4 regions of the Streptomyces sp. NPDC094448 genome follow, and region 4 is predicted to be linked to each of the others. Evidence: riboswitches for the same ligand, from Rfam matches in the RefSeq annotation. Region 4 holds a riboswitch; each other region holds the start of a gene.
What was found. Region 4 has a riboswitch for cobalamin ahead of ACIQ9E_RS25480 (prenyltransferase/squalene oxidase repeat-containing protein). Riboswitches for the same ligand answer to the same signal wherever they lie in the genome.
Positions count from the first base shown of each region.

Region 1: another riboswitch for cobalamin. It lies ahead of ACIQ9E_RS04945 (ribonucleoside-diphosphate reductase subunit alpha); the one in region 4 lies ahead of ACIQ9E_RS25480 (prenyltransferase/squalene oxidase repeat-containing protein).
Region 2: another riboswitch for cobalamin. It lies ahead of ACIQ9E_RS26130 (CoA-acylating methylmalonate-semialdehyde dehydrogenase); the one in region 4 lies ahead of ACIQ9E_RS25480 (prenyltransferase/squalene oxidase repeat-containing protein).
Region 3: another riboswitch for cobalamin. It lies ahead of ACIQ9E_RS28710 (cobalamin biosynthesis protein); the one in region 4 lies ahead of ACIQ9E_RS25480 (prenyltransferase/squalene oxidase repeat-containing protein).

Region 1 is NZ_JBIWGU010000002.1:339,705-343,785, forward strand. It holds gene ACIQ9E_RS04940 (GntR family transcriptional regulator) at 280-1,044, shown strand; cobalamin riboswitch at 1,317-1,479, shown strand; gene ACIQ9E_RS04945 (ribonucleoside-diphosphate reductase subunit alpha) at 1,618-4,023, shown strand; gene ACIQ9E_RS04950 (ribonucleotide-diphosphate reductase subunit beta) at 4,023-4,081, shown strand, end outside.
Region 2 is NZ_JBIWGU010000015.1:39,787-43,867, reverse strand. It holds gene ACIQ9E_RS26140 (enoyl-CoA hydratase/isomerase family protein) at 1-528, opposite strand, end outside; gene ACIQ9E_RS26135 (acyl-CoA dehydrogenase family protein) at 525-1,691, opposite strand; gene ACIQ9E_RS26130 (CoA-acylating methylmalonate-semialdehyde dehydrogenase) at 1,697-3,196, opposite strand; cobalamin riboswitch at 3,406-3,592, opposite strand; gene ACIQ9E_RS26125 (cobalamin-binding protein) at 3,647-4,081, shown strand, end outside.
Region 3 is NZ_JBIWGU010000018.1:56,194-60,274, reverse strand. It holds gene ACIQ9E_RS28715 (cobyric acid synthase) at 1-1,599, opposite strand, end outside; gene ACIQ9E_RS28710 (cobalamin biosynthesis protein) at 1,810-2,865, opposite strand; cobalamin riboswitch at 3,114-3,245, opposite strand; gene ACIQ9E_RS28705 (hypothetical protein) at 3,561-3,782, opposite strand; gene ACIQ9E_RS28700 (anion permease) at 3,795-4,081, opposite strand, start outside.
Region 4 is NZ_JBIWGU010000014.1:75,006-79,086, forward strand. It holds gene ACIQ9E_RS25470 (tetratricopeptide repeat protein) at 1-102, opposite strand, end outside; gene ACIQ9E_RS25475 (hypothetical protein) at 254-1,684, opposite strand; cobalamin riboswitch at 1,819-1,893, opposite strand; cobalamin riboswitch at 2,003-2,132, shown strand; gene ACIQ9E_RS25480 (prenyltransferase/squalene oxidase repeat-containing protein) at 2,259-4,081, shown strand, end outside.

The DNA.
Region 1 (4,081 bases), on a different contig from region 4:
GGCCTAGACCTTTCGGGCTGTCAAGGCTCGATAAACATGCCTGTCCAGTCCGTTATCGGACCGACATCAGGGCATGATCCGGGCAGGCTTGAGGCCTTCCCTTGGACTAGACCAACCCTAGCCCCCTCGGTGTATAAGAAGCAGTGGTGTCCAGCCTGAAGGCAGAAAAACAGGAGGGACAGGGTCACTCCCCGGGACCGGCCCGTGCCACGATGTGATCCGCTACAGACGGAGGAGCCGGTGACGGCAGCAGCGCAGTCGGGAACGGGAAGGCGGGCCATGACGACGGACGGGGTGGGTACGGAGACCGAGACCGGGACACCGACCCGGACCGCGCGCGTACCCAAGTACTACCGCCTCAAGAGGCACCTCCTGGACATGACGGAGACCCTGCCCCCGGGCACGCCGGTACCGCCGGAGCGTACGCTCGCGGCCGAATTCGACACCTCGCGCACCACCGTGCGCCAGGCGCTCCAGGAGCTGGTCGTCGAAGGCCGGCTGGAACGCATCCAGGGCAAGGGAACGTTCGTCGCCAAGCCCAAGGTCTCCCAGGCACTTCAACTGACCTCGTACACGGAGGACATGAAGGCCCAGGGCCTGGAACCCGCCTCCCAGCTCCTCGACATCGGGTACGTCACCGCGGACGACACCCTCGCGGGGCTGCTCGACATCTCCACCGGCGGCCGGGTCCTGCGGATCGAACGGCTCCGGCTGGCCAGCGGTGAGCCGATGGCCATCGAGACCACCCATCTGTCGGCCAAGCGCTTCCCGGCGCTCCGGCGCAGCCTGGTCAAGTACACCTCCCTCTATACGGCACTGGCCGAGGTCTACGACGTCCGTCTCGCCGAGGCGGAGGAGACCATCGAGACGTCCCTGGCGACACCGCGCGAGGCGGGGCTGCTCGGTACGGACGTCGGGCTGCCGATGCTGATGCTGTCGCGGCACTCGCTGGACGCGCAGGGGGAGCCGGTGGAGTGGGTGCGGTCGGTGTACCGCGGCGACCGCTACAAGTTCGTCGCCCGTCTGCGCCGCCCCCAGGACTGAGCAGTTCCTTTTCCGACCCGCCCGGCCCCGAAGCCTCCCGCTCCGGGGCCGGTCCCCTTCCCGGGGTGGGCAAGGCCGGGTACCCAGGGGCGCTGGGGGTCCCCCCATTGCCCCTAGAACCTTCACCTCGCCCAGCCCGGGAAGGAGCACCGTGCCCCTTGGAGGGGCTCGGGCGGGCCGTCCCGGGCAGGGGACCGGCCGTCCCCGCAGGCGCCCGGACACGGGCGCGGGCGGCCCCGAACCGTACGGGAGTATGAGAGGCGCGACACAACATGTGGGGGCACCGCTTCGGCGGTGCCCCCACATGTATGCTCATCTCGCTGTCACCGCAGAGGAATCCGGTGCGAATCCGGAACTGTCCCGCAACGGTGTGCTTCTGCGTGCTTTGTCATGCCAGGGCAAGTCCGGCCGTCTGCCGACAGCGCACCCGGATCGTCCGACCCGGGTGCCGAGACGTCCGGGCCTCGCGGTTGGGCCGGTGGACGCCGTGCGTGCTGCCCGTTTCCGGGTACACCCGGCCTGCCCACCCCTCCCCCGCCGACGGCCCGCGAGCCGAGCGAGGGAGAGCACCACGTGACCATCGCGCCAGCCGATCCGGCTTCAGGCACCGCCCAGCAGTTTCCCGGGCAGACCCCCGGGACCCCTGCCGCGACGCCCGAGGACGGGCCGGGGACCGCCCTGCTGCGGACCCTGACCGACCTCACCGCCGATCTGCCGGACACCGACCCCGGCAGGGTGGCCGCCGCCGCGCTCCGCGGCCGGCACCCCGGATCGGACGTGGCGGAACTCCATCAGCTCGCCACCGACGCCGCCGCGGGCCTGATCTCCGAGGATCCCGCCTACTCCCGGCTGGCCGCCCGGCTGCTGACCCGGACCATCGCCGCCGAGGCCGCGGGCCAGGGCTCCGTCTCCTTCACCGCCTCGGTGCGGGTGGGGCATGCCGAGGGCCTGATCGCGGACCGTACCGCCGCCTTCGTGGAGCGGTACGCGGAGCGGCTCGACGCGACGATCGACCCGGCCGCCGACGACCGCTTCGGCTACTTCGGGCTGCGCACCCTCTACAGCCGCTATCTGCTGCGCCACCCCATCACCCGCCAAGTGATCGAGACCCCGCAGCACTTTATGCTCCGGGTCGCCTGCGGGCTCGCGGAGGACGACGGGGTACGCGCCCTGGACGAGGTCGTCGCGCTGTACGGGCTGATGAGCCGGCTGGACTATCTGCCCTCGTCGCCGACGCTCTTCAACTCCGGCACCCGCCACCCGCAGATGTCCTCCTGCTATCTGCTGGACTCCCCGCTCGACGAGCTGGACTCCATCTACGACCGCTACCACCAGGTCGCCCGGCTCTCCAAGCACGCCGGCGGTATCGGGCTGTCGTACTCCAGGATCCGGGCCCGCGGCTCCCTGATCCGCGGCACCAACGGGCACTCCAACGGCATCGTCCCGTTCCTGAAGACCCTCGACGCCTCGGTCGCCGCGGTGAACCAGGGCGGCCGCCGCAAGGGCGCCGCCGCGGTCTACCTGGAGACCTGGCACGCGGACATCGAGGAGTTCCTGGAGCTGCGCGACAACACCGGCGAGGACGCCCGGCGCACCCACAACCTCAATCTGGCGCACTGGGTCCCGGACGAGTTCATGCGCCGGGTCGCGGACGACGCCGAGTGGTCGCTCTTCTCCCCCGCCGACACCCCCGAGCTGGTCGACCTCTGGGGCGACGAGTTCGACGCCGCCTACCGGGCCGCCGAGGCGAAGGGCCTGGCCCGCAAGACCATGCCCGCGCGTGATCTGTACGGCCGGATGATGCGGACCCTCGCCCAGACCGGCAACGGCTGGATGACCTTCAAGGACGCCGCCAACCGCACCGCCAACCAGACCGCCGAGAAGGGCCACACGGTCCACTCGTCGAACCTCTGCACCGAGATCCTCGAAGTCACCGACGACGGCGAGACCGCGGTCTGCAATCTGGGCTCGGTCAATCTGGGCGCCTTCGTCGTCGGCGGCGATATCGACTGGGAGCGGCTGGACGCCACCGTCCGTACCGCCGTGACCTTCCTCGACCGGGTCGTGGACATCAACTTCTACCCGACCGAGCAGGCCGGGCGCTCCAACACCCGCTGGCGGCCGGTCGGCCTGGGCGCCATGGGCCTCCAGGACGTCTTCTTCCAGCTCCGGCTGCCCTTCGACTCCCCCGAGGCCCGCGCCCTGTCGACCCGGATCGCCGAGCGGATCATGCTCGCCGCGTACGAGGCGTCCGCCGATCTGGCCGAGCGCCACGGCACCTTCCCCGCCTGGGAGAAGACCCGGGCCGCCCGCGGGGTCCTGCACCCCGACCACTACGGCACCGAGCCGGCCTGGCCGGACCGCTGGGAGGCCCTGCGCGCCCGGATCGCCCGGACCGGGATGCGGAACTCCCTGCTGCTCGCAATCGCGCCGACCGCGACCATCGCGTCCATCGCCGGCGTGTACGAGTGCATCGAGCCCCAGGTCTCCAACCTGTTCAAGCGCGAGACGCTCTCCGGAGAGTTCCTCCAGGTGAACTCCTACCTGGTGGCGGAGTTGAAGAAGCTCGGCGTCTGGGACGCGCAGACCCGGGAGGCGCTGCGCGACGCCAGCGGTTCGGTCCAGGGCTTCTCCTGGGTCCCGGCCGATGTCCGCGAGCTGTACCGGACGGCGTGGGAGATCCCGCAGCGCGGTCTGATCGATATGGCGGCGGCCCGGACTCCCTATCTCGACCAGTCGCAGTCGCTGAACCTGTTCCTGGAGACGCCGACCATCGGGAAGCTCAGCTCGATGTACGCGTACGCCTGGAAGCAGGGGCTGAAGACCACCTACTACCTGCGGTCCCGGCCCGCGACCCGGATCGCCCGGGCCGCGACCGGTTCGACCGCCGGCTCCGTCCCCGTTCCGGCGCAGGTCACCCCCGAAGAGGCGGTCGCCTGCTCCCTGGAGAACCCCGAGTCCTGCGAGGCCTGCCAGTAATGCCCACCCCGGAAACGCCCGCCCGTGTACAGAATCTGCTGGACCCGGGCTTCGAACT
Region 2 (4,081 bases), on a different contig from region 4:
CGCGCCGACCGGGGTTCCGGTCAGGGCGAGGTGGGTGCCGAGTTCACCGGGGGCGAGTCCCAGGAGGTAGGTGCCTCCGACGTCGGGCACGAAGCCGATGCCGGTCTCGGGCATGGCGATCCGGGAGCGTTCGGTGACGATCCGTACGGTGCCGTGGGCGGAGATGCCGACGCCGCCGCCCATGACGATGCCGTCCATCAGGGCGACGTACGGTTTCGGGTAGCGGGCGATCCGGACGTTGAGCCGGTACTCGTCGCGCCAGAAGTCGGCCGAGGCGGTGCCACCCGATACCGCGTCCCGGTGGATGGCGCGGATGTCTCCTCCGGCACACAGGCCCCGCTCTCCCGCGCCGGTGATGACGATCGTCTCCACGGCCGGGTCCTTCTCCCAGCGGTCGAGAGCGTCGGCCAGGGTTCGGACCATGTCGTGAGTGAGGGCATTGAGGGCCCTGGGGCGGTTGAGGGTGAGGTGGGCGGCGCGGCCTTCGGTACGCAGGAGGACGGGGTCGTCGTTCGGGGAGGTGGTCATCGGACCGCCTCGGTGATGCCCCGGGCCACGATGAGGCGCATGATCTCGTTCGTTCCTTCCAGGATCCGGTGGACCCGCAGGTCTCGGACGATCTTCTCGATGCCGTACTCGCTGAGGTAGCCGTAGCCGCCGTGGAGCTGAAGCGCGCGGTCGGCGACGGAGTAGCCGGTGTCGGTGGCGAATCGCTTGGCCATCGCGCAGAGCTGTGGCGCCCGGGGGTCGTCCCGGTCCAGGGCGTGGGCGGCTTGGCGGACGAGGGCGCGGGCCGCGGCGAGTTCGGTGGCCATGTCGGCGAGGCGGAACTGAAGCGCCTGGGCGTCGATGAGTCTCGTTCCGAACGCCTCCCGGTCGGCGAGGTGGGCGATGCTGCGGTCCAGCGCGGTCTGTCCGCCGCCGAGGGAGCAGGCGGCGATGCCGAGACGTCCGCCGTTGAGTCCGTTCATGGCGATGCGGAAGCCGTCGCCCTCGGCGCCGAGCCTGCGGTCGGCGGGCACCTGTACGCCGTCGAGGACGACCTGCCGGGTGGGCTGGGCGTTCCAGCCCATCTTGTGTTCGTTGGGCCCGAAGGAGAGTCCGGGGTCGTCCTTCTCTACGACGAAGGCGGAGATCCCGCCGGGTCCGCCCCCGCCGGTGCGGGCCATCACGATGTAGACGTCAGTGGCGCCGGCTCCGGAGATGAACTGCTTCACCCCGGTGAGCGTGTAGCCGTCCCCGTCCCGTTCGGCACGGGTGGTCAGGGCGGCAGCGTCGGAACCCGTGCCCGGCTCGGTGAGGCAGTAGCTGCCCAGGGTGCCGGCGGTGCACAGGGAAGGGAGCCAGCGGGTCCGCTGGGTGTCGTCGCCGTATCGGTCGATCATCCAGGCGACCATGTTGTGGATGGACAGGTACCCGGCAATGGACGGACAGCCGATGGCCAGCACTTCGAAGATCAGCACACCGTCGCTGCGGGTCAGTCCGGAGCCGCCGTGGTCCTCCCTGACATAGATTCCGCCGAGACCGAGTGCGGCGGCCTTGCGCAGGGCGTCGACGGGGAAGTATTTGTCCCGGTCCCAGGCGACGGCGTGCGGGGCAAGATGTTTCTGGGCGAAGTCGAGGGTGACCTCGGCGAGGGCGAGCTGGTCGCCGGTGAGGGTCCGGTCCCTGGTGAGGGTGGTCGTGGTCATGGCCGTCACCCCATGGTCGGGATCGTGAAGCTCGCGCCTTCCTTGACCCCCGAGGGCCAGCGGGAGGTCACGGTCTTGGCGCGGGTACAGAAGCGGATGGCATCCGGTCCGTGCTGGCCGAGGTCGCCGAAGCCGGACCGCTTCCAGCCGCCGAAGGTGTGGTACGCGACGGGGACCGGGATGGGTACGTTGACGCCGACCATGCCGGTGTCGACCCGGCGGGTGAAGTCGCGGGCGGTGTCCCCGTCGCGGGTGAAGATCGCGACTCCGTTGCCGTAGGGATGCTCGCTCGGCAGTCGCAGGGCGTCCTCGTAGCCGGCGGCGCGGACCACCGACAGCACCGGGCCGAAAATCTCCTCTCGGTAGATCCTCATCGACGGTGAGACCCGGTCGAAGAGGGAGGCGCCGGCGAAGAACCCGTCCTCGTGGCCCTCCAGGGTGAAACCCCGCCCGTCGACGACGAGTTCGGCGCCCTCATCGACTCCGGTGTCCACAGAGCGGCGGACCCGGTCGAGTGCGTCCCGGCTGACGAGCGGGCCGAAGTCCGCGGCGGGGTCGTCGGAGCGGCCGATCCGCAGGGTTCCGACCCGTTCCTTGAGACGGGCGACGAGCGCGTCGGCGGTCTCCTCGCCCACGGGTACGGCCACCGAGATGGCCATGCAGCGTTCCCCGGCCGAGCCGTATCCGGCGCCGATGAGGGCATCGACGGCCTGGTCGAGGTCGGCGTCGGGCATCACGATCATGTGGTTCTTGGCGCCGCCGAAGCACTGGGCCCGTTTCCCCCGGGCGGCGGCGGTGGCGTAGACATGGGCCGCTACGGGGGTGGATCCCACGAAGCCCAGGGCCTGCACCCGGGAGTCCTCCAGGAGCGTGTCCACGGCGTCTTTGGCTCCATTGACGACGTTGAACACCCCGGGCGGCAGTCCCGCCTCCAGGAAGAGCTCGGCGAGCCGGAGCGGGACCGAGGGGTCGCGCTCCGAGGGCTTGAGGATGAACGAGTTACCGCAGGCAAGGGCCGGTGCGGCCTGCCACAGCGGGATCATCGCCGGGAAGTTGAACGGCGTGATGCCCGCGATGACCCCGAGCGGAGCCCGAAGTGAGTGGACGTCGATGCCGGTGCCGGCGCTGTCGGTGAAGTCCCCCTTCAGCAGGTGGGGGATGCCGACGGCGAACTCCACCACGTCCAGTCCCCGCTGGAGGTCCCCCTGTGCGTCGGCGATCGTCTTCCCGTGCTCGGCGGAGAGCAGCCGGGCGAGGGCCTCGCGCTCGCCCTCCACAAGCTGGAGGAACCGCATCAGCACCCGGGCCCGCCGCTGCGGGTTCCAGGCACCCCACTCAGTCTGCGCCCGGGCGGCGTCGGCAACGGCCGCGCGGACCTCGTCCCGCCCGGCCAGGGGCACCTTCGCCTGGACCTGTCCGGTATTGGGGTCGTACACGTCGGCATAGAGTCCGGAGGTGCCGGGAGTTCGCTTGCCGCCGGTGAAGTGTGTCAGTTCACGGACCATGGAAGCCTGCTCTCGTCAGGTGGATCCGGGGATGGCACGGCGGAGCCGCGTCACGACGCCGCTCGGGCGGTGGTGGCGGGATCAGCCGTGAACGCGCAGACGGAGGCCGCGAGGGCTAATCACCGGTCACAGAGCGCGCGTGCTTCGCCGGATCAACAGGGCCATGGATACGGACCGTTGCCATGCGTGTCTGCTCCATCCTCGTGGACAACACGGAACAAACCCACGGCCGGTATCCTGACTCCCGGATCTCCGCACGCGTTCCGGCCTTCCCGACGGTCCTCCCGTCAGTGGCTCATCTCGCTGGAGCGCGCACTCCCCGGTCACAGTGGCGGGACCGTGCCGGATTCACACCGGCTTCCCTGCACCGCGGGTACTGCCTCCGACGATATAGTTGGACGTCCTAGCAAGTCCACCCCGCCACTCCCCCGGGGGACGTAAGGTCTGGCCATGCGTATCGTCTCGCTCCTTCCGGCCGCGACCGACATCGTCGCCGCACTGGGCCTCGCGGGTGATCTCGTGGGGCGTACCCATGAGTGCGACTGGCCTCCCGAGGACGTGGCGCCCGTACCCGTCGTCACCGCCGCGGAATTCTCCGCGGATGCGCTGACCAGCCGGGAGATCTCGGATGCGGTGGGCGGATCCCGGCACTCCGGCTCGTCGCTCTACAGCCTGGACACCGACGCGCTCGCCGGGCTCGCCCCCGATGTGATCCTCACCCAGGACCTCTGCGATGTATGCGCCGTCTCCTACACCTCGGTCTCGCGGGCGGTCCGCCTGATGGAGGGCGAGGCCCGCGTCCTCAGCCTCGAACCCCGGACCCTGGACGATGTCCTGGAATGCCTGGTCCGGGTGGGGGAACTCCTCGGAGTCGAGAGCGCGGCA
Region 3 (4,081 bases), on a different contig from region 4:
CCCGGCCCCCGGGACGGGTGAACCGCCTGTGCCCCCGCCCGCCGGAGCAACCGCCGACGGCGCCGCCACCGGGGCGGGCGCGCCCGGCGGTACGAACGGCAGCCCCGCCGGCGGGCCGTCCTCGACCAGTCGCCGGAGCGCGTCCGTGTCCGCATGCTCCTCGATGAGATCGCCGAGCCGGTCGAGCTGCTCCTCGCGCAGCGCCTCGAACGAGGTGTCCGGAGCGGGCACGAACCGCCGCCCCGCCGCCTCGGCGACCCGCCGCAGGAACGCCCGCCGGAAGCCGTCGCTCTCCAGCGACCCGTGCCAGTGCGTGCCCCACACCTCGCCGACCCGGCAGCCGTCCAGGAACGGCTCACCACCGAGGATCTCGGCGACGCCGTGGTGGATCTCGTACCCCTCGACGGGCTCGCCCAGCGCCGATCCGCTGGGCCTTGCCAGCGTTTTGGCCTCCGCGAACCTGACCCGCACCGGCAGCAGCCCCAGCCCCTCGACGACACCCGCCCGGGACTCCACCTCGTCGTCGATGCGGTCACCGAGGAGCTGGAAGCCACCGCAGATCCCCAGCACCGGACGGCCTTCGGCGGCCCGGCGCACCAGCGCGTCCGCCAGACCGCGGCGGCGCAGCCAGTCGAGCGCACCCACCGTGCCCCGGGTGCCGGGCACGATCACCAGATCGGCGTCCACCAGCTCCTCGGGCCGGTCCACGAACCGCACCACCACACCCGGTTCGGCGGCCAGCGCGTCGACATCGGTGAAATTGGACATCAGCGGCACCGCGCAGACCGCGACCCGCAGGATCTCGGCGCCGACCGGCGGCGCCACCATCGACTCCCGCACCGCCCCGCGCAGCGACACCCGGAGCCCGTCCTCCTCGTCGATGCCGAGCCCGTGCGCGTACGGCAGGACACCGAAGAACGGACGTCCCGTCACCGAGGTCAGCATGGAGAGGCCCGGCCGCAGCAGCTCGACGTCCCCGCGGAACTTGTTGACCAGATAGCCCGCGATCAGGCTCTGGTCGGCCGCCTCCAGCAGGGCCGTCGTCCCGAAGAAGGAGGCGAAGACCCCGCCGCGGTCGATGTCCCCCACCACCAGCACCGGAAGCCCGGCCGCACGGGCGACGCCCATGTTCACCAGGTCCGTGCGGCGCAGGTTGATCTCCGCCGGGCTGCCCGCGCCCTCGCAGATCACGGCGGAATACGTGCTCCGCAACTGGTCCAGGCAGTCCAGCACCGTGGTCAGCAGCTCCTCGCGCCGCCCGGCGCTGCCGAAGTACCCCCGGGCGCTCATCTCACCGACCGCCCGGCCCAGCAGCACCACCTGGCTGGTGCGGTCGCCGCCCGGCTTGAGCAGCACCGGGTTCATCAGCGCCGAGGGTTCGACCCCCGCCGCCCGCGCCTGCATCGCCTGCGCCCGCCCGATCTCGGCGCCGTCCCGGGTCACGAACGAGTTCAAGGACATGTTCTGCCCCTTGAACGGCGCGACCTTCACGCCCTGCCGGGCCAGCCAGCGGCAGATGCCCGCGGTGACCACGCTCTTGCCCGCGTCCGAGGTCGTCCCGGCGACCAGCAGCCCGCCGCCCCGCCTACGGCCCTCCATCACCACCGCCTCCTTTCCGTACCGCCGTCTCCGATGTCCTGATGCGCGGCTCCGCCCCCGCCGGGCCGTGACGGACCCGTACCCGTGCAGTCACCGTCCGCGCAGGCGCCGACCGTGGCCCCGGAAGGCACTACGGCCGGACCCGCCCGCCGGCAGCGGAACCGGATCCCATGCTGAGCCCCACGCCCGAATCCCGTCGGAGCCTGTGGACTACCGCCCGCTCCGGGAAAAATCCGTCACCCTCTGTCGTCCCGGATCTCCCGGTCGTCCCAACTGCCCCAGTCGACTCGACTGCCCGAGCCGATCCCACTGCCCGATCCGGCGCGACTGCCCGAGCCGGCCCGCCGCCCACCGTCCGGCCACGCACACTCCGAGCGCCAGCGCGCCCACCCGCCGCGAAAGCCGTACCGCACGTTCGATGTCCCCGACCTCGACCGGCCGCGCGTCGCCGTTGAGGACCGCCCGGTGTTCGACCCGGCCGCCGTACGAGAGCGTGCCGCCGAGCCGTACCCCCAGAGCACCCGCGAACGACGCCTCGACCGGGCCCGCGTTGGGACTGGGATGCCCGTGCGCGTCCGCCCGCCAGGCCCGTACCGCACCCCGCGGGTCGTCGCCCGTGGCGACCGCGAGGGCCGCCGTGAGCCTGGCCCCCGGCCAGCCCGCCGCATCGTCGAGCCGGGCCGCCGCCCAGCCGAACCGGCGGTACCGCGGCGAGCGGTGCCCCACCATGGCGTCCAGCGTGTTCACGGCCCGGAAGCCGACGAGCCCCGGCGCCCCGGCCACGGCTCCCCACAGCAGGGCGCCCACCACCGCGTCGGAGGTGTTTTCGGCGACGGACTCCACCACGGCACGGGCGATCTCCGGCCCGTCCAGTGCCTGCGGATCCCGCCCGCACAGATGCGGCAGCCGCGTCCGGGCGGCTTCGAGGTCCCCGGCCGCCAGCGCGTCCCCCACCGCCCGAGCCTCCCGGGCCAGGGACGTACCGCCGACCACGGCCCAGGTGGCGGCAGCGGTCAGCGCGGCGGACGCCAGCGGGCGGCGGCGCAGGGCGCGCGCAGCACCCGCCGCCACGGCGACGGCGCCGCCCGCGCACACAGCGGTGTGGAGCGCGCCCCGGCCCCGGTGGTCACGCCACAGCAGCCGCTCGGCCGCGCCCGCGGCCCGCCCGAACACGGCGACGGGATGCCCGCGGCGGGGATCGCCGAGCAGCAGATCACCGAGGAGTCCCGCCGTGGCGCCGTACGCGAAGATCCGGTCGGCCCTCATGGGTCAGTGCCCGGAGGGGGCGGAGGAGCGGCCCGGGTGAACGCCCGCGCGGGCATCCCCACAGGTGCCTGCGGCGGTCGGGGCATGGGAAACCCCGGGCGGGCCGAAGGGGGAGCGGCTGGTGCCCGGGGGAGAGCCGGTGGCGCCGGAGAGGGGGTCGACAGGTCCGGAGGGACCGAGGGGGCTCGGCGGGGCAGAACCGTTGCCGCGCATGGCGAATGTCCTCACTCAGGGTGTCCGCGCCCTGGTTCGACGTGAACGGAGGCGAGAGTTCCTGGCTCCCGGGGACCTTCTCCCCGGTGACAGTGGCGGGACCGCGCCGGATTCGCACCGGCTTCCTCCACTGCCTCCGTAATGGCCCCGGCAGTCCACCACGGGGTGAGAACAGCCGTCAACTCGCCGTTGACCTGCGACGGAGCGGTGTGCGCAGAGCCACATACAAGGCCTGTCAAGCGCCCCGGCGACCCGACGGACCACGGACACACACGACGGACGCACGACAGCCGGGCCCGGCACCACGAGGGTGCCGGGCCCGGCTGTCGCCGCCACAAGGGCGGCATCCGGATCAGAAGCCCATCGGCAGCGGCCCCAAGCCGACCGAGCGGACCAAGCCGACCAAGCCGACCAAAGCCGACCAGGGTCGATCGGAACAGATCAGGGCTGACGGCGGTCGACCGGAGCCGATCGGACAGTGATCAGGTGACGATCAGATAGATGCCGTACGACACGGCGAGCGCGCAGGCCGCGAAGCAGGCGTAGGCGCCGGTACGGGGCAGGACCGTCGAACCACCCTTGGCGGCGGCCGCGTCCTGCTTGGTCAGGGCGATGACTCCGAGGGAGAACAGGCCCACCAGGGCGACGGTGCCGACGAGGCTGACACCGAAGACGGAGCCCAGGGCTTCCCAGTCGATTTTCATGCTGATCTGTCCTTACACCGCGGCCGGGCTGGCCGGGCCGGTCTCGGGGGCCGACGACGCGGCGGAGGGGGAGGAGTGGATGGTGGCCTTCAGCTCGCCGCTCTCGGCGCCGGCGGGCGGCGGCGGGGTGACGGCGGCGATGGCGGTGGTGACAACACCGGGGGACTCGGCGCCGGCCGGCTCGTCGACGTCGTTCACGTTGGTGTGGTCGACGACCTGGCGGCGGGAGATCACCCAGATCGCGGCGGAGGAGGCCACGAGGAAGACCGCCACGGCGGCCACGCCCCAGTCGCCCTGCT
Region 4 (4,081 bases):
TCCCAGGGACTCGTCGACGGCGCGCCACACCTCGCCCATGCCGCCGCGCCCGATCACCTCCTCCAGCCGGTACCGGTCCTGAATCAGCCTGGACTCCGCCATTGCCTTCCGTCGCCCCCGTCGGTCTTTCCGCTCCCCGGAGGTCCAGTATGGCGGGGCGGCCCGGCGGTGTGTACGGGCCGGTGGGCGGAGCGGGCGGGGCGGCAGAGGTACGGGCCGGGGCCGGCCGGCCCCGGCCCGTACCCGCTCCGGATCAGGAGCCGTAGCGCAGGGCGATGGTGTCGCCGATGCCGATGACCCGGTCGCGGGCGGCCGCGGTGAAGGCGGATCCGTCGACGCTCGCCTTCCAGGTGCTGCTTCCGCTGTTGGCCGTGCCGTTGACGGCGGTGACGGTGCCGGTGCCGGAGGACGGGGTCACCGAGGTGACGCAGCCCGCCGGGGTCGCGGCGCCGGCCGCCGCGTCCAGGACGGCCCCGAGGGTGGTCGTGCTGCCGGTGGGCGTGAAGGCGACCGAGCAGACCTTGAGCGCACCCGTACCGTCGTCGACGGTGAGGGCGAGTTCGGTGGCGGTCCCGGAGGTGAAGGCGCTCTGGGCGACCCAGCGGGGGGCGCCGCCGGTGGGGATCGGCGGGGCGGCGGTGAAGCCGCCGCCCGCGACGGCCCGCAGGGCGTCGGTGGAGGAGTAGGCGGAGGGGCTGCCGTCTGCGGGCTTGTAGCGGAAGCCGCCGCCGGGGTTGAACTGCTGGGCGATGAGGAAGTCGACGGGGGTCTTCCCGGCGGGGGTGAGGAAGTCGCCGGTCTGGGGGTTGATACCGCAGGCGTTGAGGCCGGAGACGGCCCAGCCGTTGGAGCTGGAGTTGATGCCGTACATGGCGGTGAACGCGCCGGATGCGTTGACCAGCTTGTTCTTCAGGAAGGTACGGGCCTGGACGATATCGGGGTCGGTGGCGGGCACGCCCGCGGCGCAGAGCGCGGCCATCGAGGCGCCGGTCATGTCGACGTCGCCGGGTGCGGCCAGCCGGACGGGGTCGCCTTCGGCCTTCTGGTAGTCCCAGCCGCCGTCGGTGTGCTGGTTGGCGCGGATGCGGGTGACGATCGTGTCGAGGAGGGCCTGCGGTACGCGCTGTCCGCCGGTCTGGGTTCTGGCGCCGGCGAGCGCCAGGCCGGCGAAGACGGTGCCGTTGTAGTTGGCGCTGTTGCCGAAGTATCCGGCCTCGGCGGTCTGCCAGTAGCCGTAGACGTCGGCGATGAGGTTGCGGGAGGCGGAGACCCGGGCCGGGTCGATTCCGGCGGCGTAGGCGTTGAGGGTGCCGCGTTCGTAGTCGGTGACGACCGGGGTCGCGGACGGCCAGGCGGCGGTGGCGAGGAGGTTGCGGTAGACGGTCCGGGCGTTCTTGGTGGTGTCGCCGCCCGGGGCGACGTCCACGACGGCCGTACCGGCGGCGGCGAAGGCGCTGAACGCCCATTCGCTGGAGAGTCCGGAGCCCGCGTAGGAGCCGTCGGCGGCCTGGAGGGTCTTCAGATAGGCGACGCCGTTGGTCTTGGAGGTGGCTATCTGGGCGGGGGTGGAGGTCGCCGTGGCGGGCAGTGTCGCGGCGGCGAGGGCGGCGGCCGCGGCGGTGGTGGCGACCAGGGCGCGCAGTGCGGCGCGGGGCATCGGTGCGGTGGTTGCGCTACGGGGCATGTGGCCTGCTCCTGTGATGGGGGACGCCGGCCGGGCGCACCGTCCGCCGGGCCCGGGGCTCACCGGGGCCGTGGGGGCCGCTGGGCCGCCGTCCGAACGCGAGGTAACGGCTTCCTGAGTGGTGCGAGCCGCATGGGCATTCGGACTCGGCACGGTTTCCGCCGTCCCACACCGTTGCGCGTCAGTTCCGGATTCACACCGGATTCCCCCATGTGACAGCCCTGGACGGTACCTGAGGCGCAACTGCCGCGCCACCGTGCCGGTTTCACCGGAGGCCCCGCGGGGCGGTGGGATTCAGGTCACCTTGACGCCCCCTTCGGCCACATGTTCCAATCCGGCTGATACATGCTCATGTCCAGGGGAAGCCGGTGGAAATCCGGCGCTGACCCGCAACCGTGAGTCCGCCGGGCGGCGGACGAGCCGGACTGCCTGGGACGGGCGCTCGATGCAGCGAGAAACGCCGTCGCGGACTACGGCGTGGTCGACCGGCCTCCGGCGGAGTGACGCACTCCGGCCCGTGCGGGGCCGCCCCCGCCACGTGCCGTGCCCGCGCGGACGAAAACGGGGGGCCGGGGTGGGGACGAACCAAGGGACAGACGGGCGCGGCGGCCGGTGGCGGAGCCCGCGCTCCTGGGCGGCCGGGGCGGTGGCGCTGCTGGTGCTCTGCTCGGGCGGGCTGTACGCCGCCGCTCCGCCCGCGGCCGCCGACGCGCCGGAGAAGTGCACTCCGTCGAAGGGCGCGATCGTTGCGGTCGACTTCGGCGCGTTCGAGGGGCCCGTGGTCCGCGGCTGCGACCCGACTCCGACGACGGGGTACGAACTGCTGAAGACCGGCGGGTTCAGCACCGCGGGCACCGAGCACGACGGTCCCGCGTTCATCTGCCGGATCGGTCATGCCGCGGCCCCGGACGGCAAGCAGTTTCCGACGCCGGACCGGGAGAAGTGCAAGGACACCCCGGGCGCCGACGCCTACTGGTCTTACTGGGTGGCGGCGAAGGGCACCAAGGACTGGCGCTACAGCAGTCTGGGGGCAATGTCCCGGCAGCTGAGGCCGGGCGATGTGGACGCCTGGGTGTTCGGTGCCACGGAGATCGGGGGCGGCGGTGCGAAGCCGTCGTTCAGCCCGGACCAGATCCGGGCGGGCAACGGCCCGGCGGAGGTCCGCACCCGGGCGGCGGGCGGCTGGGTGCAGCAGCGGCTGACCGGCGGCGAGCGGGTGGAGACCTCCCCGGGCGAGCCCAGTGACCTGCTGACCGTCAAGGCGGCCTATGCCCTGGCCGCTACGGTGGGCAAGAGCGCGGTCCTGGACCGGGTCTCGGCGTATCTCCGCGGCCGTACCACCGCCTATGCCTATCCGCAGGGCACCGACCAGCCGCCGAACGCGGAGGCCGCGGCCCGGCTCGCACTCCTGGCGAAGATCGTCGAGAAGGATCCGCGGGACTTCGGCGGCCATGATCTGATCGGCGGTCTGCTGGCGGCGGTCTGCCCCGAGCCGGCGCCCGGAGCCCCACAGGAGGGCTGCTCGGCCGCGGGCGACTTCCGCGGGGCCGGGACCACCGAGGCACAGGCGATGGCGGTGCTGGCCCTGGTCCGTGCGGGGGTGGAGCCCCCGGAGTCCGCGGTCGCCCGGCTGACCCGGCTGGACTGCCCCGGCGGAGGTCACGGCAGCATGCTGAACCCGCCCGGCCAGTACTGCGACGGCGAACCGGCCGCGACCGCGTGGATCGCCCTGGCGCTGCACGCGGCGGGCGGCTTCGACGGGGCCCTGGCCGAGACCCTGGAAGAACTCAAGGGACAGCAGCGGGCGGACGGTTCCCTCCCCGGCTACACCGACAGCACCAATGCCGCCGATGTCACCACCACGGCCCTCGCCGCGCAGGTGCTGCGGGCGACGGGCGACAAGGCCCGCGCGGACAAGGCCGTCGCCTGGCTGGCCGGCCGGCAGTTCCCGCTCGGTGGTTTCAGCTCCGACGAACTCGCCCTGGAACCGCATCTCTACCCCACCGAACCGGCCGCGCTGGCGGGCACCGGCACCGATCTGCTGAACCTGGTCGCCAAGGTGATCCCGGCGGATCCGGAGAATCCGGCCGAGCCGGGCGGGCCGGACCCCGGCGGCCCCGGCCCCGGTCCCGGCAAGGGCCCCGACCTGAAGAAGGGCGTGGCCTATCTCACCGCCCCGAAGCAGCTGGTCCGCGGCCGCTACTACCCCGTACCAGCCACCGGGCGCGCCGATTTCGGACTGACCATCGACGGTGCCTTCGCGCTCGCCGCCACCGGGCACGACAACGCCAAGCTCCGCGGGATCGTGGACTTCCTCGACCAGGGCGGCAAGGACGGTGAGGGCCGCAGCCTGCACAGCTGGACCCTGACGGGCACCCAGCACGCCTCGGGCGGTTC